2 regions of the Actinacidiphila glaucinigra genome follow, and region 1 is predicted to be linked to the other one. Evidence: predicted binding sites of a transcription regulator. Region 1 holds the regulator's gene; the other holds the start of a gene.
What was found. Region 1 encodes HspR, which represses chaperone genes until heat shock. Its sites were predicted from a motif close to TTGAGNNNNNNNNNCTCAA; they were not measured.
Positions count from the first base shown of each region.

Region 2: lon (endopeptidase La) is a predicted target of HspR. The motif match lies at 3,048-3,066, and genes of this name have one in related genera.

Region 1 covers NZ_CP109144.1:4,817,910-4,828,897, forward strand. Annotated here, with positions in the region: gene OIE69_RS21580 (FG-GAP and VCBS repeat-containing protein) at 1-342, opposite strand, end outside; gene OIE69_RS21585 (FG-GAP and VCBS repeat-containing protein) at 531-2,012, opposite strand; gene OIE69_RS21590 (thioredoxin domain-containing protein) at 2,202-3,011, shown strand; gene OIE69_RS21595 ((Fe-S)-binding protein) at 3,109-5,376, opposite strand; gene dnaK (molecular chaperone DnaK) at 5,756-7,600, shown strand; gene grpE (nucleotide exchange factor GrpE) at 7,597-8,268, shown strand; gene dnaJ (molecular chaperone DnaJ) at 8,302-9,480, shown strand; gene OIE69_RS21615 (heat shock protein transcriptional repressor HspR) at 9,485-9,949, shown strand; gene OIE69_RS21620 (hypothetical protein) at 9,981-10,523, opposite strand; gene OIE69_RS21625 (ImmA/IrrE family metallo-endopeptidase) at 10,520-10,988, opposite strand, start outside.
Region 2 covers NZ_CP109144.1:3,449,970-3,460,957, reverse strand. Annotated here, with positions in the region: gene OIE69_RS15070 (hypothetical protein) at 1-643, opposite strand, end outside; gene OIE69_RS15065 (ABC transporter ATP-binding protein) at 640-1,419, opposite strand; gene OIE69_RS15060 (zf-HC2 domain-containing protein) at 1,416-2,300, opposite strand; gene OIE69_RS15055 (RNA polymerase sigma factor) at 2,297-2,860, opposite strand; gene lon (endopeptidase La) at 3,089-5,557, shown strand; gene OIE69_RS15045 (MarR family winged helix-turn-helix transcriptional regulator) at 5,805-6,233, shown strand; gene OIE69_RS15040 (hypothetical protein) at 6,273-7,118, opposite strand; gene OIE69_RS15035 (sensor histidine kinase) at 7,476-10,088, shown strand; gene OIE69_RS15030 (roadblock/LC7 domain-containing protein) at 10,088-10,606, shown strand; gene OIE69_RS15025 (DUF742 domain-containing protein) at 10,606-10,988, shown strand, end outside.

The sequences.
Region 1 (10,988 bases):
GCCGTCGCTGTTGAAGTCGCCGATGGCGGTGATCCAGCCGAAGCCGTCGCCCTTCTCGGCGCTGCCGGGGACGCCGGAGGTGTTCTGGCTGACGACGCTGCGGCGGGCCGCGGTGAGGCCGTTCGACGAACCGTAGAGGGCGACGACCTGGCCGGCGCCCTTGAGGCCGCTGACGTAGGCGTTGCCGGCGGAGAAGGCGACGTCGGCGTAGCCGTCGCCGTTGAAGTCGGCCTTGTCGCCGCTGCCGGTGGCGGCGGCGGGGATCGCGGTGAGGGCGAGGAGGCCGCTGGTGAGCGCCGCGGCGGCCGTGGCCGCGATGGCGACCCGGGTGCGCTTGTGCATGCGGGTGTTCTCCTGTGCATGCGGGGGATGCCGAGGGCATCCGCAGTCTGTAGAGGGGCCGCCGCGCCCGTTCACCGGATGTTCGGCCGGACGGCGGGCGCGGTTGGCGCAACTCAGACCGCCGGCCGGCCCGGAGGGTTGCGTGCGGGACGAAACTTTTTTCGAGTGACCTGTGGGGCGGCCGCGCCTCAGGGGCAGAGCGTCGATCCGAAGGACAGGCCGCCGGTCGGACCGGGCAGCCCGAGACTCGCCGCGGAGAAGGCGGCCGAACCCGTGGTGGTGATCCCGGTGGTGGTGCCGCGCAGGGTCCACACGCGGCCGCTGCCCGCGTCCTCGCCGGTGGCGGCGACGGCCAGGTCGGCGCGCCCGTCGCGGTTCAGGTCGCGCAGGAGGAGCCCGCAGCCGGTGGCGCCGCCGAAGCCGTCGCCGCGCTCGCCGCCCCCGGGCACGCCCGCGGTGTCCTGGTGGACGGCCCGGGAACCGGCGGTGGTCAGGCCGGAGGGGGAGCCGAGCAGCACGGTCACGCTGCCCGCGTCGACCACGGTTCCGATGTCCTCGCCGGGCACGCCGACCGCGAGGTCCGCGCGGCCGTCGCCGGTGAGGTCAGCCGCCGCCAGGGTCAGGCCGAAGCGGTCGCCGGCCTCGTCGCTGCCGGGCACGCCCGCCGTGTTCTGGTCGAGGTCCACCGGGAGCCGTGCGGCGGCGGGGCCCTGGGCACTGCCGTACAGGACGCGGACGATGCCGCCGGTACGGGTGGGCAGCGGGTGCTCGGGCACCCACGGCTCCTCGGTGTCGTGGGCGCCGAAGGCCGCGAGGCCGACGGCGAGGTCCGCGCGGCCGTCCCCGTCGAAGTCGCCGACCGCCAGGGACTCGCCCGTGGTCTCGCCGTACCAGGACGGTGCCCGGACGAGGCCGGCCGGGGTGCCGCGCAGGTAGGCGGTGCCGCCGCCTTCGAGGCCGTTGTACGCCACGGCCACGTCCGTGCGGCCGTCGCCGTCGATGTCGCCGACCGCGAGGCGTATGCGCTCGACGAAGTGGGGGATGCCGTCGTCGGTGACGGTGGTGAGGGCGGCCGGTGCCCGGCCGGGGGCGAACGGGCCCAGGGCCGCGGAGAGGCCGCCGCTCTCGTCGCCCCTGTTGCCGGTGACGATGTCGAGGTTTCCGTCGCCGTTGACGTCGGCCGCGGCGAGGCCGGCGAAGCCCGTGCCCTTGTAGGCGCCCGACCCGGGCAGGATCGTGCCGCGGGTGAAGCCGGAGGCGCTGCCCCACAGGACGGTGATGCGGCCGGTGTCCTCCAGGGCGGACCGGTCCTCGCCGGACGCGACGACGATCAGGTCCGCGTAGCCGTTCCTGTCGAGGTCGCCGCTGGTCAGCCGGGCCCCGAAGCGGTCGCCGGTCTCGGAGGAGCCGGGGATGCCCGCGGTGGACTGGCTGACGGTGGTGCGGGCCGAGGTGCGGGGGCCGCTCGCGGAGCCGGGGATCACGGCGACGTACCCGGCGGCCTTCTTGCCGGCCGCGGTGCCGTCCGGTACGCCGATCGCGAGGTCGGGGTGGCCGTCGCCGTTGAAGTCGTACGGCTTGGCGGGTGACGCGGCCACGGCGGCCTGTGAGGGCAGGGCGAGGCAGGCCGCCGTCGCGGTGAGGGCAAGGGCGAGGACGCGGACACGCACGGCGGCTCCCATCGGGTGAGGAACTGGTGACTGTGTGACACTCCGGGCGGCCGGAAGGTTGTGTACAGGTGTATGAGCGGTGAACGGCTGCGCGTGGGAGCGCCGGACGGCCGGTGCGCGGTTGGGCACGCGGGCCCGCGAAGCCCTACCGTTCGGGGCGTAGCGGATCCGAAGGGACGGGAAGTGCCGATGGTTGTCAGGGCCGTACGGAATGCCGCGCGCGGGACCGCGCGCACCTCAGCGCGGGCCGCGGCGGGCGCGGCGGTCGCGGGGCTGGTGGCCCTGGCGGTGACGGGCTGCGGGCTGCTGACCACCGACTCCGGTTCCCCGGACGCGCCGGCCGCCGCGAGCTCCCCCGCCGCGTCCTCCGCCGTGGGCGACGTGCCGGTGAAGGCGGACCCCGCGGTGCTGGCCGCGCTGCCCGCGCGTCTGGAGTCGGACGGGACGACGATCACGGTGGGCGACCCGGCGGCGCCGAGGACCGTCCACATCTACGAGGACCCGCGCTGCCCGATCTGCAAGGCGTTCGAGGCGTCCGCCGGGCCCCAGTTGGCGGCGCTGGCGAAGGCCGGTGACGTCAAGCTGCAGTACACCCTGGCCTCGTTCCTGGACGAGAACCTCAAGGGCAGCGGTTCGAAGAAGGCCGCGGGCGCCCTGCGCGCGTCCGTGGAGGCGGGCACCGGCGCCTTCGCGACGTACCACGAGCTGCTCTACGCCAACCAGCCGCAGGAGCAGGTGGACGGGTTCACCGACGCCTACCTGCTGGAACTCGCCGGCAAGGTGAAGGGGTTGCGCGGGGCGGCCTTCGACTCCGCGGTGCGGAAGCAGTCCCACGCGGACTTCGTGACCGCGTCCGAGGACGCCTTCGTCAAGAGCGGTGCCACGGGTACCCCTTACGTGAAGATCGACGGCAAGGCGGTGTCCCAGGCCGACCTGCAGAAGCTGTTCGACCCGGTCTCCTTCGCGGCGCTGCTGCGGCAGTCCGGCATCGGCGACTGAGGGCGCCGGGGGAGCGGGAGGAGCACACGAACGCCGGTGGGCGCGTACGGGATCCGTACGCGCCCACCGGCGTTCCCATGTGCGTCCGCGGGAGGCGCTACTTCGCGGGCTCCGGCTGCGGCTCGTCCGCCGTCTCCGGCTCGCCGTCGGGGTCGAGCGGGGTCCTGACGGAGTCCAGCAGGAGCTGGGAGACGTCGACGACCTGCAGCGACTCCTTGGCCTTGCCCTCGTTCTTCCTGCCGTTGACGGAGTCGGAGAGCATCACGAGGCAGAACGGGCAGGCGGTGGAGACGATGTCCGGGTTGAGGGACAGCGCCTCGTCGACGCGCTCGTTGTTGATGCGCTTGCCGATCCGCTCCTCCATCCACATGCGGGCGCCGCCGGCTCCGCAGCAGAAGCCGCGCTCCTTGTGGCGGTGCATCTCCTCGTTCCGCAGGCCCGGCACCTTGGCGATGATCTCGCGCGGAGGCGTGTAGACCTTGTTGTGGCGGCCCAGGTAGCAGGGGTCGTGGTAGGTGATGATGCCCTCGACCGGGGTGACGGGGACGAGCTTGCCCTCGTCGACCAGGTGCTGCAGCAGCTGGGTGTGGTGGACGACCTCGTACTCGCCGCCGAGCTGCGGGTACTCGTTCGCCAGGGTGTTGAAGCAGTGCGGGCAGGTGGCGACGATCTTCTTCTGCGCCTTGGGCTTCCTGGTGCTGTCGTCCTCGTCGTCCTCGCCGAAGGCCATGTTCAGCATGGCGACGTTCTCGGCGCCGAGCTGCTGGAAGAGGAACTCGTTGCCCAGGCGGCGGGCGGAGTCACCGGTGCAGTTCTCCTCGCCGCCCATGATCGCGAACTTGACGCCCGCGATGTGGAGCAGCTCGGCGAAGGCCTTGGTGGTCTTCTTGGCGCGGTCCTCCAGGGAGCCGGCGCAGCCGACCCAGTACAGGTACTCCACCTCGGTGAGGTCCTCGATGTCCTCGCCGACGACGGGGACCTCGAACTCGACCTCCTTGACCCAGGCGAGCCGCTGCTTCTTGGGCAGGCCCCAGGGGTTGCCCTTCTTCTCCAGGTTCTTGAGCATCGTGCCCGCCTCGGACGGGAACGAGGACTCGATCATGACCTGGTAGCGGCGCATGTCGACGATGTGGTCGATGTGCTCGATGTCCACCGGGCACTGCTCGACGCAGGCGCCGCAGGTGGTGCAGGACCACAGGACGTCCGGGTCGATGACGCCGTTCTCCTCGGCGGTGCCGATCAGCGGGCGCTCGGCCTCGGCGAGGGCGGCGGCGGGGACGCCGGCGAGCTGCTCCTCGCTCGCCTTCTCCTCGCCCTCCGCGGTCTTGCCGCCGCCGGCGAGCAGGTAGGGCGCCTTGGCGTGCGCGTGGTCGCGCAGCGACATGATCAGCAGCTTCGGGGAGAGCGGCTTGCCGGTGTTCCAGGCGGGGCACTGCGACTGGCAGCGGCCGCACTCGGTGCAGGTGGAGAAGTCGAGGATGCCCTTCCAGGAGAACTGCTCCACCTGGCTGACGCCGAAGACGTCGTCCTCGCCCGGGTCCTCGAAGTCGATGGGCTTGCCGCCGGATGCCATCGGCAGCAGGGCGCCGAGCGCCACGGCGCCGTCGGCGTTCCGCTTGAACCAGATGTTGGGGAAGGCCAGGAAGCGGTGCCAGGCGACGCCCATGTCGGTCCTGAGCGAGACCACGATCATCCAGACGAACGACGTCCCGATCTTGATCATCGCGGTCAGGTAGACCAGGTTCTGCAGCGTGCCGACGCTCAGCCCCTTGAAGGCCGCGACCAGCGGGTACGACGCGAAGTAGGCGGCCTCGTAGCCGTGCACCTCCGCCAGGGCGCCCTCCAGGCCGCGCAGGGTCATGATCGCGAGGCCGATGATGAGGATGACGGACTCGACGAAGTAGGCCTGGCCGGTGTTGGAGCCCGCGAAGCGGGACTTGCGGCCGGCCCGGCCCGGCCGGGACAGCTGGCGGATCGTGATCAGCGTGAGGATGCCGAGCGCGGTCATCAGGCCGATGAACTCGACGAACACTTCGTACGGCAGCCAGTGGCCGATGACCGGCAGCACCCAGTCGGCCTGGAAGAGCTGGCCGAAGGCGTTCACCAGGGTGAGCACGAGCGAGAAGAAGCCGATGGCGACGAACCAGTGCGCGACGCCGACCACGCCCCAGCGGTTCATACGGGTGTGGCCGAGGAACTCCCGGACCACCGTGACGGTGCGTGCCCGCCAGTCGTCCGTGCGGGTGTCCGCGGGGACGTCCTGGCCGAGTCGTACGAACCGGTAGATCTGGGCGATGGCGCGGCTGAACAGCGCAACGCCGATCACGGCGAGTACCAGCGACACGATGATCGCGGCCATTTGCATTTCGGGGCTCCTCGGACCTGCGAGAGGGGAGGCTCGGGGCTGTGCCCGGCTGAATACTAAGCAGTAACTTATTCGGTTCTCCTGAGACTACCCAGTATCGGCGCACGTGCGTAGCCGCGCCGCCGGTGATCTGTGTCGCTGAGGGGTGCCTTCCCCTGACTCCCCCGACTTCCCCGGGCTCCCGGGTCCCCGGGGACCGGCGGGTCTCCCGGGCCCGCGGAGGCGTACGGCGGGGCCCGCGGTCGCTCGGCGTGGCCGTCTGTGCGCGGAGGGGTGGCCCATAAGTTGAGTCGCCACGGCTCAGGTCTGTTGACAGGAACGGAGGTGTGCGGCACCCTTGAGCCAGTTCCACTCAAGTAGGCAGCTGGAGGATTCCACCATGGCACGTGCGGTCGGCATCGACCTGGGCACGACTAACTCCGTCGTCAGCGTTCTCGAAGGCGGCGAGCCCACCGTCATCACCAACGCCGAGGGTGCCAGGACCACGCCGTCCGTCGTCGCCTTCGCCAAGAACGGCGAGGTGCTCGTCGGCGAGGTCGCCAAGCGCCAGGCCGTCACCAACGTCGACAGGACCGTCCGGTCGGTCAAGCGCCACATGGGCACCGACTGGAAGATCAACCTGGACGGCAAGGACTTCAACCCGCAGCAGATGAGCGCCTTCATCCTGCAGAAGCTGAAGCGGGACGCCGAGGCGTACCTGGGCGAGAAGGTGACCGACGCGGTCATCACCGTCCCGGCGTACTTCAACGACTCCGAGCGCCAGGCCACCAAGGAGGCCGGCGAGATCGCGGGTCTGAACGTCCTGCGCATCGTCAACGAGCCCACGGCCGCCGCCCTGGCGTACGGCCTGGACAAGGACGACCAGACCATCCTCGTCTTCGACCTCGGTGGCGGCACCTTCGACGTCTCGCTGCTGGAGATCGGCGACGGCGTCGTCGAGGTGAAGGCCACCAACGGCGACAACCACCTCGGTGGTGACGACTGGGACCAGCGCATCGTCGACTACCTGGTGAAGCAGTTCGCCTCGGGTCACGGCGTGGACCTGTCCAAGGACAAGATGGCGCTGCAGCGTCTGCGCGAGGCCGCCGAGAAGGCGAAGATCGAGCTGTCCTCGTCCACCGAGACCTCGATCAACCTGCCCTACATCACGGCGTCCGCCGAGGGCCCGCTGCACCTGGACGAGAAGCTCACCCGCGCCCAGTTCCAGCAGCTGTCCACGGACCTGCTGGAGCGCTGCAAGATCCCGTTCCACAACGTGATCAAGGACGCCGGCATCCAGCTCTCCGAGATCGACCACGTCGTCCTCGTCGGCGGCTCGACCCGTATGCCCGCCGTCGCCGAGCTCGTCAAGGAGCTGACCGGCGGTCAGGACGCCAACAAGGGCGTCAACCCGGACGAGGTCGTCGCCATCGGCGCCGCGCTCCAGGCCGGTGTCCTCAAGGGCGAGGTCAAGGACGTCCTGCTCCTCGACGTGACCCCGCTGTCCCTCGGCATCGAGACCAAGGGCGGCATCATGACCAAGCTGATCGAGCGCAACACCACGATCCCGACCAAGCGCTCGGAGATCTTCACCACGGCCGAGGACAACCAGCCGTCGGTGCAGATCCAGGTCTACCAGGGCGAGCGCGAGATCGCGGCGTACAACAAGAAGCTCGGCATGTTCGAGCTGACCGGCCTCCCGCCGGCCCCGCGCGGCATCCCGCAGATCGAGGTCGCCTTCGACATCGACGCCAACGGCATCATGCACGTCTCCGCCAAGGACCTCGGTACCGGCAAGGAGCAGCGCATGACGGTCACCGGTGGCTCGGCGCTGCCGAAGGACGACATCGACCGCATGATGCGCGAGGCCGAGCAGTACGCGGAGGAGGACCACAAGCGCCGTGAGTCCGCCGAGACCCGCAACCAGGCCGAGCAGCTCGTCTACCAGACCGAGAAGTTCCTCAAGGACAACGAGGACAAGGTCCCCGGTGACGTCAAGACCGAGGTCGAGGCGGCCGTCGCGGACCTGAAGGAGAAGCTGAAGGGCGAGGACTCCGCCGCCATCCGCGAGGCAACCGAGAAGGTCGCCGCCACCTCGCAGAAGCTGGGCCAGGCGCTGTACGCCAACGCCCAGGCCGAGGGCGGCGCGACCGGTGCCGCCGGTGCCGAGGGCGGGGCCCAGGCCGACGACGACGTCGTCGACGCCGAGATCGTCGACGAGGACAAGAAGGACGGTGCCGCGTGACGGAGGAGACCCCGGGCTTCGAGGAGGAGCCTGTCGTCCCCTCTGCCGAGGCCGGTTCCACCTCGCCGGGGGAGTCCCCCGGCGAGGCGGGGCCCGGCGCCGGACCCGCCGACCAGGCGGGCCCGGCGGGCCCGGCCGGGGACGCGAATGCCAACGTCGCTCTGCAGGCGCAGCTGGACCAGGTACGGACGGCGCTCGGTGAGCGCACGGCGGACCTCCAGCGGCTCCAGGCGGAGTACCAGAACTACCGCCGCCGGGTGGAGCGGGACCGCATCGCGGTCCGCGAGATCGCGGTCGCGAACCTGCTCACCGAGTTGCTCCCGGTGCTCGACGACATCGGTCGCGCCCGGGACCACAAGGAGCTGGTCGGCGGTTTCAAGTCGGTCGGCGAGTCGCTGGAGACGGTGGCCGCGAAGCTGGGCCTGCAGCAGTTCGGCAAGGAGGGCGAGCCCTTCGACCCGCTGGTGCACGAGGCCCTGATGCACAGTTATTCGCCGGACGTCACGCAGACCACCTGCGTGCAGATCCTGCAGCCCGGGTATCGCATCGGTGAACGCACCATCCGCCCCGCGCGGGTGGCCGTCGCCGAGCCCCAGCCCGGCACGCAGGGCCCGCAGAAGGACGATGACACGGCGGACGAGGAGAACGGTGGCCCCGAACAGGGCTGACGTGGGTCATGTGAGGAAGGAGGGACGCCGGGGATGAGTATCAGCAGGGATTTGTTCGAGAAGGATCTCTACAAGGTCCTCGGCGTCCCGAAGGACGCCACCGAGGCGGAGATCAAGAAGGCGTACCGGAAGCTCGCCCGCGAGTTCCACCCGGACGCCAACAAGGGCGACGCCAAGGCCGAGGAGCGCTTCAAGGAGATCTCCGAGGCCAACGACGTCCTGTCGGACCCCAAGCGCCGCAAGGAGTACGACGAGGGCCGCGCCCTCTTCGGCAACGGCGGCTTCCGCGCCGGCCCGGCCGGCGCGGGCGGGTTCGGCTTCGACCTCGGTGACCTCTTCGGTGGTGGCCCCGGCGGCGCACCCCCTCAGGGCGGCGGCTTCGGCGGCGGCCTCGGGGACGTGTTCGGCGGTCTGTTCAACCGCGGCGGCGCCACCACCCGTACCCAGCCGCGGCGCGGCCAGGACATCGAGACCGAGGTGACGCTGAAGTTCACCGAGGCCGTGGACGGCGCCACCGTTCCGTTGAAGATGACCAGCCAGGCCCCCTGCAAGGCCTGCTCCGGCACCGGCGACAAGAACGGCACGCCCAGGGTGTGCCCGACCTGCGTCGGCACCGGCCAGGTCTCGCGCGGCGGCAGCGGCAGTTTCTCGCTCACCGACCCGTGCACGGACTGCAAGGGCCGCGGCCTGATCGCGCAGGACCCCTGTGAGGTCTGCAACGGCAGCGGCCGGGCCCGTTCGGCGCGCACCATGCAGGTGCGCATCCCGGCCGGCGTCACCGACGGGCAGCGCATCCGGCTGCGCGGCAAGGGCGCGCCGGGTGAGCGCGGGGGCCCGGCCGGCGATCTCTACGTCACCGTGCACGTCGACGCGCACCCGGTGTTCGGCCGCAAGGCCGACAACCTCACCGTCACCGTGCCCGTCACCTTCGTGGAGGCGGCGCTGGGCGGGGAGATCAAGGTCCCGACGCTCGGCGGTCCCCCCGTGACCCTGAAGCTGCCCCCGGGCACGCCCAACGGGCGCACCCTGCGGGCCCGCGGCAAGGGCGCGGTCCGCAAGGACGGCAGCCGCGGGGACCTGCTGGTCTCGATCGAGGTCGCCGTCCCGGCGGCCACCGAGGGCAAGGCGCTGGACGCCCTTGAGGCGTACCGGGAGGCGACCGCGGACACCGACCCGCGGGCAGAGCTGTTCCAGGCCGCGAAGGGAGTCTGACCCGATGAACACGAGCGGCGGCATGCGTGGCGGTCGGGGTCGCCACCCGTACGAGCTGACCGACGAATCCCCCGTCTACGTCATCTCGGTGGCGGCCCAGCTCTCGGGGCTGCACCCGCAGACCCTGCGCCAGTACGACCGCCTCGGCCTGGTCTCGCCCGACCGCACGGCCGGGCGCGGCCGCCGTTACTCGGCTCGTGACATCGAACTCCTGCGCGAGGTCCAGCGCCTCTCCCAGGACGAGGGCATCAACCTGGCCGGCATCAAGCGCATCATCGAACTGGAGAACCAAGTGGCGGCCCTGCAGTCGCGGGTCGCCGAGCTCTCCGCGGCCCTCGAGGGCGCGGCGGTGGCCATGCAGCAGCGCGAGGCCGCCGTCCACGCCTCGTACCGGCGCGACCTGGTGCCCTACCAGGACGTCCAGCAGACCTCCGCGCTGGTGGTGTGGCGGCCCAAGCGGCCGGAGTGAACGGCCGCCGCTCATGTGGCGGCACGGCCTACTAGGGGAGCAGGTCGGCGGGGCCGCGCGAGACGTGGTGCAGATGGCGCCCCGAGGCGACCATCGCCTCCAGCAGGCGGTGGCCCTCCGCCGCGGGCACGAACCCCTCTGCGCACGCCTGACGCACCAGGTCGAAGGTCTCCTTGGTGGTGATGCCGCGCCGGCGCGCGAAGTCGCGGGCCGAGCGGTCGTCGGTGATCCAGACCGAGCCCCGGAACTCGCGGCGCCGGGTGATCAGCACGCATGTCTCGGCCTCGCCGAGGTGCTTGGTCGGCTGGTGGGACGAGCCGCCGAAGACGGCCCGGCGCAACCGGTCGACCTCCCGCAACTCGGTGCCGTCGGTGATCTCCACGGGCTCGCCGAGCCATCCGGCCTCCCCCAGCCCGGCCAGCCGCGGCAGGAAGCGCGCGGAGCGGGCGGCCTCCCAGGCCACGGCCTGGGTCCAGCGGCCGCGGCCGTCCAGCACCTTCTCCAGCAGGAGCAGCCGGTCGACGGCCGCGAAGTTGCACAGCACGGTGTTGTCGGGGAACCACCACGTGGTCATGGCTGGAAGACCGGATCCCCTTCTTCCGCGTCCTGCTGCTCGACGCCGTTGCCCGGGGGCGGTTCGGGCGCGAGGAGCTCGTGCAGCCGCTCCACGTCCGTGTCCAGCAGTGCGGCCAGCGGGCGCAGGGTCGTCTCCCCCGCAAGGTAGGCCTTGTACAACTCCGAGGCGACACGGGGCGGGAAGCGCTCCGCCGAGGCCCGCGAGGCCTGCTTCTGGTAGGCGTCGCCGGCGCCCGCGAGCAGGTGGCAGGCCTCCGTGGTGAGGGCGCGCAGCTGCTTGCGGTGCGCGGCGTCGACGAGCCCCAGCTGGTGCAGCCGGGCCGCCAGCGCACTCGGTGACACCCGGAAGCGCACGACCAGCCGCTCGAAGCCGGCGTCGGAGAGCCCGCCCTCCGCCGCCTCCTCCGCCGTGGCACGCGTCAACTCCTCCGCGGGCATCAGCAGATGCGAGGCGAAGACGTTG
Region 2 (10,988 bases), 1.4 Mb from region 1:
GACCGGCCATCCACACCGCGCAGAGCAGCCCGAACGCCCACACGGGGCGCTCTTCGAAGCCGTAGGCCGCCGGAGTGAGCCATTTGACCGATCCATCGGCGGTCCGGGTGAAGCCCAGCGCCACAAAGCCGACCAGGCCCAGTAGCGGCGCGGCCATCCGCCACCGCAGCGCCCCGCCGACCGCGAAGCCCAGCGCCCCCAGGGCGCCGAACGTCACGACGTCCTGGAACACCATGCTCCAGGAGGGCTGCCCGAAACCGGCGTACGGCCAGATCGCCCCCAGGGTCACCACCGCCGGCAGCAGGTAACCGCAGACCGGCCACAGCACGGCGGGCAGGCACGCCGCCAGGGCCCGCGCGAGCGGCGTCCGGGCCGCCGACGCGAAAAGCTCGCCCGCCCCGCAGCGGTGCTCACGCCCGCCCTGCCAGCACCCCGAAGCCAGCGCCATCGGACCGCCGATCAGCACACCGAAGTGCCGGAGCATCTGCTGTGCGTCGGTCCAGTTGTCCCCCAGCCGGTACCGCTGGACGAACAGGTTGGACGCCACCACGGCCGCGATGACGGCGGCCGCCCACGGTCCCGTACCGTGCCGCAGTTCGGTTCGGGCAAGGGATACCGGCGGGCGCAGAGCGAGGACGGTCATGCCGTGACCCCCCGGTCCGTCCGGAGGCGGTGCCCTCTCAGCACCGCGCTGTAGCCGCGCTCGATCGGGCTGTCCCCGGCAGCGTCACCGTCCCACGCCGCCGCCAGTTCCTGCGGCGTGCCGCGGAAGACTCCCCGTCCGCCGAACAGCAGCGTCACCTCCGTGCAAGCGGCGGCCACGTCCTCCACGAGGTGGGTCGAGACCAGCACGGTCGCGTGCGCGCCCAGCTCCCGCAGCAGGGCGCGGAAGTCGACCCTCTGCTCGGGGTCGAGACCGGCCGTGGGCTCGTCGAGCAGCAGCACGTCCGGGTCGTTGACGATGGCCTGGGCGATGCCCACTCGGCGCACCATGCCGCCGGACAGGGTCTTGATCCGCCGGTCGATCCGGTCCTCGAGACCGACCCGTGCCACCGCCCGCTCGACGGCGTCGGGCACCTCGGCGGCCGGCATCTCCTTCAGCCAGGCCACATAGGCGACGAACTCGCGCACGGTGAACCCCGGGTAGTGGCCGAACTCCTGCGGCAGGTAGCCCAGCCGCCGCCGGATGGCCGTCCGCCCCTGATGCGTCGTCGGGTCGTGGCCGAGCAGCTCTAGCCGCCCGCCCTGGTACGGCGCCACGGTGGCCAGCACGCGTATGAGGGAGGTCTTCCCGGCCCCGTTGGGGCCGAGCAGGCCGTGGACGCCGCGGCCGAGTCGCAGGTCCAATGTGTTCAGAGCGGCGGTGCGGCGGTGCTTGACCGTCAGCTCGCTGACGCTGACGGGATACGCGATGGTCACAGGCGCTCCATGTGGTCGAAGGCGGTACGGCGCAGGGCGAGCAGGAGGACGCAGGAGGCGCCCGCCGCCGCCCACGCCTGCTGTGCGGCACCGGAGAGCAGCAGGTCCCTGGCGGTGGCCGGCGGCCCGCACAGGACCACCGCCGTCACCCACCCGGTCGCCACGATCGCGGCGGCCCGGTGACAGCCGGTCCAACTGCCGAGGACGAGGGTGGCCGCGGTGAGTGTCAGCCCCGGCAGCAGCCAGGCGACGGCGGCGCCCGCCCCCGCCAGCAGCCCTCCGGCGGCTGTGAGCAGCGGCACGCAGGCGGCCAGCACGACACCGGTGCGCACCAGCAGCAGACGCAGCCCCCCGGATGGTGTCGAGGCGGCCAGCTCGTACACCGGGTCGGCGTGCCTTCCGTACGCGAACGCCACCCCGGTCGGCGGCACCAGCGGTGCGAGTAGCAGCAGCCACGGACTGGCGCCCGGGACGGCGACGAAACGCGTCAGCGCCACGGCCGCCGCCACCGCCAGCAGCACCGACGCCAGCCAGGGCGCGCGCGGCGCGTACGCGGACCGCAGGGCGGTCAGCCAAGGGCGCGACCGTACGACGGGCGGGGTCGCGGCGCCCCGGACAGGGGTGCGCGCCACCTGGGCCAGCACCTCCTGCCGCACCTTCGCCAGCGTCGCTGCGCGGGTGCCCGCACGGGCCCACGCGGACACGCGGGCGGCGCAGGCCGCGCACTGCTCCAGATGCTTGTCCACGGACCAGGCGGTGGTCTCCCGCACCGTGCCGTCCGCGTAGGCGGCGGCCACCGCGTCCGGCACGTGCCAGGCGGCCGGGTCGGGGCGACGGATCAGCGGGAGGCGCCGGAGGCGTCCCCGCGCGGAACTGGTCATGCGGTGCCTCCCGCGGGATCAAGGGCGGCCAGCATCGAACGCAGCTCGCGCCGCGCCCGCTGGGCCCGGGTCTTGACGGTGCCCTCGGGGATGCCGAGCAGGCGCGCGGTCTCACGGGTGGTGAGGCCGTCGATCACGGTGGCCCGCAGCACGGCCCGCAGCTCCGGGGAGATCTGGTCGAGCGCGGCGCCCACGTCGCCGTACTCCAGCCCGGCCAGGACGTGCTCCTCGGCGGAGGGGGCGGTGCCGGGTTCCTCGGCGGCCAGCAGGTCGCGGGTGCCGGCCCGCGCCGCGGCGCGGCGGGCGTCCGCCAATCGCCGGGCGGCGATCACCCACAACCAGCCGCCCACGGCTCCGCCGCGGTGGCCCCGCGCCGAGCGCCAGGCCGTGACGAAGGTGTCCTGCAGCACCTCACGGACGGTCTCGGGGTCGGAGCAGCGCCGCGTGAGCCGGGCGTGCAGCCATCCGGAATGGCGGTCGTACAGATCCGCGAGGGCCTGGGCGTCGCCCCGGGCGATCGCGCGCAGGAGCGCGTCGTCCCCGGGGGGCTCGTGGCTCATGGGCCGGAAGAGTCTCACACCCCTCTATCGCCGCCGCTGCCGCCGGCGGTTCTCGCAGGAGCGAGACAGGGGCGCTTGCCGAGCCCCTGCCGGGGTTCGGGGCCGGCCCCGGGCCCCGGACACGGTGCGCCGCGGCCGATCGCTCAGAGCGAACACGGCCTGGGGAACACCAGGGGCATCAGATGCATTGAGTCTGCATAGCTCAACTTGATTGCTTAGGGAGAGATAATGGCTCAGTCGTCTTCGTCGGCGTTCGCGCCGCTCACCCTGCCCGTGCTGCCCCTCGACGACGAGGTGGTCCTGCCCGGCATGGTCGTGCCGGTGGACCTGACCGACGCCGAGGCGCGCGCCGCGGTCGAGGCGGCGCAGGCCGCCCAGCGGTCCGGACAGCCCGGACTCGGCAACAAGCCGCGGGTGCTGCTCGTTCCCCGGGTGGACGGGGACTACGCGGGCGTGGGCACGCTGGGCACCGTCGAGCAGGTGGGACGTCTGTCGGACGGCGATCCCGGTGCCGTCATCCGCGGTGTGAGCCGCGTGCGCATCGGCGCCGGCACGACCGGTCCCGGCCGTGCCCTGTGGGTGGAGGGCACCGAGCTCTCCGAGCCCGCGCCCGCGGAGGCTCCCGGCACCGTCGCGGAGCTCATGAAGGAGTACAAGGCCCTGGCCACCAGCTGGCTGCGCAAGCGCGGCGCCTGGCAGGTCGTGGACCGCGTCCAGCAGATCGAGGAGGTCTCGCAGCTGGCGGACAACGCGGGCTACTCCGGCTTCCTCAGCACCAGCCAGCGCATCGAGCTGCTGGAGACCGTCGACCCGGTCGCACGGCTGCGGCTGGCCACGCAGTGGCTGCGTGACCACCTGGCCGAGCAGGACGTCGCGGAGACCATCCGCAAGGACGTCCAGGAGGGCATGGAGAAGCAGCAGCGCGAGTTCCTGCTCCGGCAGCAGCTGCAGGCCGTCCGCAAGGAGCTGGCCGAGCTGAACGGCGACCCGGAGGACGAGGCGGACGACTACCGTTCCCGCGTCGAGGCCGCCGACCTCCCTTCGAGCGTGCGTGAGGCCGCCCTGAAGGAGGTCGAGAAGCTGGAGCGGTCCAGCGACGCGTCCCCCGAGGGCAGCTGGATCCGTACCTGGCTGGACACCGTCCTGGAGCTGCCGTGGAACACCACGACCCAGGACGCCTACGACATCCCCGGCGCGCGGGCGGTGCTGGACGCCGACCACGCGGGCCTGGAGGACGTGAAGGAACGCATCACCGAGTACCTGGCCGTGCGCAAGCGCCGCACCGACCGCGGTCTGGGCGTCGTCGGCGGTCGCCGCGGCGGTGCGGTGCTGGCCCTGGTCGGCCCGCCCGGCGTGGGCAAGACCTCGCTCGGGGAGTCCGTGGCCCGCGCGATGGGGCGGAAGTTCGTGCGCGTCGCGCTCGGCGGCGTCCGCGACGAGGCGGAGATCCGCGGCCACCGGCGCACCTACGTCGGCGCGCTGCCCGGCCGGCTGGTGCGCGCCATCAAGGAGGCCGGGTCCATGAACCCGGTGGTCCTGCTGGACGAGATCGACAAGGTGGGCTCCGACTACCGCGGCGACCCGGCCGCGGCCCTGCTGGAGGTCCTGGACCCGGCCCAGAACCACACCTTCCGGGACCACTACCTGGAGGTCGAACTGGACCTGAGCGACGTGGTGTTCCTCGCCACCGCCAACGTCCTGGAGGCCATCCCCGAGCCGCTGCTGGACCGTATGGAGCTGGTGCGGCTGGACGGCTACACCGAGGACGAGAAGGTCGTCATCGCCCGCGACCACCTGCTGCCGCGCCAGCGCGAGCTGGCCGGGCTCGGCGAGGACGAGGTCACCGTCGACGACGCGGCCCTGCGCAAGCTGGCCGGGGAGTACACCCGCGAGGCGGGCGTGCGCACCCTGGAGCGGTCGATCGCCCGCATCCTGCGGAAGGTCGCGGCCAGGCACGAGCTCGGCGAGCGCGAGCTGCCGTTCACGGTGACCCCGGAGGACCTGCGGGAGCTCATCGGGCGGCCGCACCACGTGCCGGAGTCGGCGCAGGACCCGCAGGAGCGGCGCACGGCGGTGCCGGGCGTGTCCACGGGCCTGGCGGTGACCGGCGCGGGCGGCGACGTCCTCTACATCGAGGCGTCGCTGGCCGACCCGGAGACCGGCGGCAGCGGGCTGCAGCTCACCGGGCAGCTGGGCGACGTGATGAAGGAGTCCGCGCAGATCGCGCTCTCCTTCCTGCGCTCGCACGGCGCCGAACTGGAGCTGCCGGTCGGCGATCTGAAGGAGCGCGGCGTCCACATCCACGTCCCCGCGGGCGCGGTCCCCAAGGACGGCCCGAGCGCGGGCGTCACCATGACCACCGCGCTGGCCTCGCTCCTGTCGGGGCGCCGGGTCCGCACCGACGTGGCGATGACCGGGGAGGTGTCGCTGACCGGGCGGGTGCTGCCGATCGGCGGCGTCAAGCAGAAGCTGCTGGCGGCACACCGCGCCGGGATCACCACCGTGGTGATCCCCAAGCGGAACGAGGCGGACCTGGACGACGTCCCCGCCGAGGTCCTGGAGAAGCTGGAGGTCCACGCGGTCTCGGACGTCCGGCACGTGCTGAAGCTCGCCCTGGAGCCCGCCGTCACCGGCGCGGACTCCGGCCTGGAGGACGGCCCCGCGCCGTCGGCGGCGGAGCCCTCGGTCGCGGCCTGAGCAAGGCCCTGACCGGGTGAACGGAGAGCGGCCCCTCCCACGGCCTGAGGAGGGGCCGCTCTCCGTGCGTGCGGCCGGCGGCGGGACACCAGGTGTGGGAAGTGCCCCTGGTCACGCCGTTGGTCCGCGCCTGCGAAATACTGGGGGCGCTGCGCACACGGCGGCCGGAGACGAGACGTTTTCACGACGGAAGGCGGGTGACCAGGTGGCCGGAACCGCCGGCTCCCCCAGGGAGGCGGATCCCGTGATGGAGGCGCTCGAACGCGAGCTCACCGTCCTGTTGCGGCGTGCCCGCGCCTCCTCCGGAGAGATGGCCCGCGAGGTCCATCCCGACCTGGAACCCGCCGCGTACGGGATCCTCGCCCGGCTCGCCGAGACCGGTCCCGAGCGGGCCACCGTGCTCGCCGGCTACTTCGGCGTCGGCAAGGCCACGATGAGCCGTCAACTGCGCGCCCTGGAGGACCTCGGGCTCCTCCGGCGCGAACCGGACCCCGCCGACGGACGGGCCTTCCTGGTGCAGCTGACCACGGAGGGCGCCGAGCGCTTCTCGCGCGTCCGGCAGGCGCGCCGGGCCCGCTACGTCAACCGGCTCAGCGGCTGGGACCGCGACGAACTGCGCGAACTGGCCCGGCTGCTGGGCCAGTTGAACTCCTCGCAGGAGCAGGAGGGCGCGTAACCCGCGCGGCCCTCCGCCCGGCGTGCGGCCCCACCGCCGTCACCACTGCGCCAGCACCGCGGTCGCGTCGTCGCGCACCTTGCCGCGCGGGAAGCGGGCGCCGTCCGGGTCCGTGGCCTCCGCCGCGCGCACGCGCCGCAGGAGTTCCTCGGGGCCGGCCTTGCGCAGCAGGGCGAACGCGCCCTGCCAGTCCTGCTCGTGGAAGACCTCGACCAGACGGGCGGCGCCGTCCGTCAGGGCCGCGACCGCGCGGACCCGCGAGCGCGGGCGGGTACCCGTGACGGCGCGGTCCGCGACCGCGGGGTCGGCCGCCGCGGTGAAGAAGCCGCCCTCGGCGTTGCGCAGGGCCTCCACCGCCCGTCCGTACTCCGCGGCGGCCTCGGCGCGGGCGGCGGTGCCGCGCGGCAGGGCCCGTACGGCGGCGCGCATCGCGGTCACCGGACCGGGCAGCCGGTCCAGCCGGTCGTCGCGCACGGCACCGACCTGACCTGCGGTGTCCTCGATGAGCAACACCGAGTCGGATAGCACCAGATGCTCCACGGTGTCCGCATTCCACCGGACCGCCACCACGGTCGCCTGCGGGGTGCGGCGGTGATAAAGGTCACAGGTGTCGCGGTGCGCGTCGGCGGTGCGCAGGACGGCTTCCGCGAGACACTGCGCCAGGCTCGGAGCCGCGGGCGAAACGGACAGTTCGATCATGGATCCGCCCAGGTGGGCGACGTACCAGGGGACGTCGTGACGGCAGCCCGTGGGGCCGTCGGGAGGGGTCACGCCGTCCAGCAGGACCAGTGAACCGCCGCCGCCTGACGCGGGCATGGCCACCGCCACGAAGTCCTCGTTGGGGCGTCCGGGGTTGCCGGGCTCGGTCGCCGTCTCGATGCGCATGCGGCCAGTCTGCAGCAGCCGCCCGGGGGAGCTGTTCGAACCCCGGGGGCGCCCGCCGGGGGTTACCGGTGAGTGAAGGTGCGCATCCTGCCAGGGCGGCGGCCGCGATGCCAGTTCCCGGGCCGGTCGGCCGGAACGCGCGCGCGTAACGATCCCGCCGGGGAGTTGAACGTCAACTTGTCGGTGCGATTCACTCGTTCGGGTGTCGAGGCGGGGGACGCACATCTGCATTCCGGGTCGGCCTGAGAAGGTCGGCACGATGCCGGGATGAGGCCAGACGTTGCCGTGCTCGGTGCCCGGCCGATGTGTCGTCATCTCGGGACCAGTGGATCAGGCGAGACGGGATAGCGAGCACCGGTGCGAACACGACGTAACCCGCGGACCAAGCGCGTACGGCAGAGACTGCTGGGCGCCCTGCTGATCTGCGCCGTCACGGTCCTGGCCGCCTCCGCTCCTGGCGTTGCCACGGGCGTGCGCGATCTGGCCGAGGCGCAACGACTGGTCGGCATGGCGCGACTCGGGGCCCAGGCGGTCTCGCTGTCCCACGCCCTGGCCGACGAACGCGACGGCATGGCCGTCTTCGTGGCCGGTGGCCGCTCCACCGAGGGCGGCAACGGCGTCTCCGAGACCCAGCGGGTGCGGGTCGACCGCCAGGCCGAGGAGGTGCTGGCGGCGGCGGCCGACGCCGACACCGACGACGCCCCCGCCTTCGCCGACGCGACCGCCGAAGTCGTCCGGCAGCTCGGGGAACTCGCCGCCGCCCGGCAGAAGGTGCTCTCCGGCCCCGGCTCCGCCGAGGCCGCCGTGGCGGCCTACGACCCGGCGATCCGGGCGCTGCGCGGGATCGGCTCCGCCGTCGCCCGCTCGCTGCCCGCCCGCGGCGCCTCCGCCGACACCACCGCGCTGCCCGAACTCGCCCGCGCCGTCGACCAGGCCTCCGTCCAGCGCGGCCTGCTGGTGGGCGCGCTCACCGCGGGCGGCGGGCAGTCCGGCCTGGTCGGCGCCGCGCAGACCGCCGCGGTCAGCGAGCGGTCCGCACTCGCCGACTTCCGCGGCGGGGCCTCGCAGGCCGCGGTCGAGCAGTACGACCAGACGGTCACCGGCTCCGACGTCAACAAGGCCGACAAGCGGCTCGAGCAGTTGCTGAACGGCTCCTCGCTGTCCGCCGCCGACCGCGCGCTCAAGCCGGGAGCGGTCCAGGCGGCGCTCTCCGCCCGGGTCGACATGATGCGCGGTGTCGAGTCCTCGCTCGCGGCAGCCGCCGCCGACCGGCTCGCCGCGTTGCGCGACGACGACGTGACGGCCCTCGAACTCCAGGTCGCCCTCGCCTCGGTGTGCTTCCTGCTCGTCCTCGGCGTCGGCGTCTCCACGGCCCGTTCCATCACCCGGCCGGCCGCCGCCCTGAACCGCTTCGCCCGCGGGGACGTCCCCACCGACGAGCAGGTCAGGATCGTCGGCTCCGACGAGTTCGCGGCGACCGCCCGGGCGGTCAACGCGCTCCGCGCCGAGGTGAACGGGCTGCGCGGGCGCGTCGCCGCGCAGGACGCCGAGCACACCAAGCTCCAGGGCGTACGGGACGCCCTCGCCGCGGAACGCGATCTGCTGCACGGCCGGCAGGACGCGCTCACCACGCGTCTGGGCTCCCTGCAGGACAACGTCCACGGCACCTACGTCAACCTCACGCTGCGCACCCTCGGTCTGGTCGAGCGCCAGCTCACGCTGATCGAGCGGCTGGAGGAACTGGTCCACGACCCGGACGAGCTCTCCCAGCTGTTCAAGCTGGACCACCTGGCCACCCGCATGCGCCGCAACAGCGAGAACCTGCTGCTGCTCGCCGGCACCGAGCACGGCCACGCGCACCCCAAGCCCGTCCCGCTGGTCGACGTGGCGCGCGCCGCGGTCTCCGAGATCGACAAGTACGAGCGGGTCCGCATCCACCAACTGCCCGCGGGACGCATCGCCGGGTTCGCCACCGACGACCTCAGCCACCTGATCGCCGAGCTCCTGGAGAACGCGGCCGCCTTCTCCCCGCCGGAGACCGAGGTGCAGCTCTCCGGCTGGATGCTGGAGAGCGGCGAGCTGATGCTGTCCGTCGAGGACCAGGGCATCGGCATCCCCACGGCCCGGCTGGACGAGCTCAACGCGCTGCTGGCGCAGGCCGATCCCGCGGAGCACCCCTCCGTCGCCGAGGCCACCGGCATCGGCGTGTACGTCGTCGCCCGGCTCGCCGCCCGGCACGGCATCCGCGTGCAGCTCCGCGACGCCAAGGGCGGCGGCACCACCGCCGTGGTGGTCGTCCCCACGGCGCTCACCGCGCCCGCGGAGGACCCGGACGGCCCGCAGACCCCCGTGGAGGCGGCCGTCGCGGGAGAGCCGTGGCAGCCGCGCAAGGCGCTGCGGCGGGCCCGCGAGGAGCGGGCCGGGGAGCCGGAGCGCACGGCACCGGCGGCCGTGGAGCCGGTGACGGAACCGGCCGGCACCGCGCCCGGTGAGGCGCCAGGCGAGGCGTCCGAGCCCGGGGGCGACGCCATCGAGCACGCCCGCGCCGACCAGCCCGCTTCTGCCGTGACCCCGGCTCCCGAGCCCGCGCCCGCACCGGTCGCTGCGCCCGAGGCACCGGCTGGGGCCCAGGTGCCGGCTCCGGCCGCCGAGGAGATGCCGGACGGCGCGGGACTCACCGCCAAGGGGCTTCCGCAGCGGGTGCCGCGGTCCACGGGGCTGTCGGGCGAACCGCAGGTCCGGGGGAGGGCCCGCCAGGGGGGCGGGGTGGACCCGGAGGAGCTGCGGCGCAAGCTCGGCGGCTTCGCCCAGGGCCTGCGCGAGGGCCGGGCGGAGGCCCAGGCCGAGACGCAGGAGATCCGGCGCGGCCTGCCCGCGCCGAGGAAGGCCGCGGACGCGGCCGCAGCAGAAGGCAGTTCGGGGGGACACCAACAAGTCGAAGCCGAAGGCGTCGAGGAGGCACGCGGTTGATGTCGGCCGGTACGGACACCCAGAGTGAACGGGGCCTGAGCCACGAGGCACGTAACCTCCAGTGGCTGCTGAGCAATTTCGTGGAGGACGTGCCCGGGGTCCGCTCCGTGGCCGTCGTGTCCTCGGACGGACTGCTGCTGCTGACCTCGGAGCCCGAGGACGAGGCCGAAACGGCGGACGAGGGCGCGGCGGGCGGTGCGGCCGGACGGCCGCCCCGGGGCCCGGCGGGCACCTCCGCCGACCTCGCCACGGTGGTCTCCGGCATCGCCTCGCTGACCGAAGGCGCCGCGCGCCTGATGGACGGCGGCGGCGTGCGCCAGACGGGCGTGTCGATGGAGAACGGCAGCGTGTTCGTCATGACGGTCGGGGACGGTTCGCTGCTCGGTGTCCACGCGGACGCCGAGTGCGACATGAGCGTGGTGGCCTATCACATGGCCCTGTTCGTGGGCCGGGCCGGCCATGTGCTCACCCCCGCGCTCCGCACGGAGCTGCGCCAGGCGATCGAGGAGGGCCGCTGATGCGCCGTCCGGTGATCCCCGCGGCCCAGGCGGCGGCCGCCCTCCCGGTACGGGGTGCCGGGCGCAGGGCCGCCCGCGTGCGGCCGTACGCGCTGACCGGCGGCCGTACGTCCTTCGGCCACGTGCTGCTGGTGGAGACCTTCGTCGCGACGATCGACGGCTCCGCCCAGCGCCGTGAGCTGACCTCGGGCGGCTGGGCCGAGCGCGTCATGCCGGAGATGCGGGCCATCGTGGAACTGTGCCGCCGGATGCGCTCGGTGGCGGAGATCTCCGCGCTGCTGCGCATGCCGCTCGGCGTGGTCCGGGTGCTGCTCAGCGACCTGGCCGATCAGGGAAGGATCCGCGTGTACGGGACCGGGCACGGGCCCGGCGCCCCGGATCG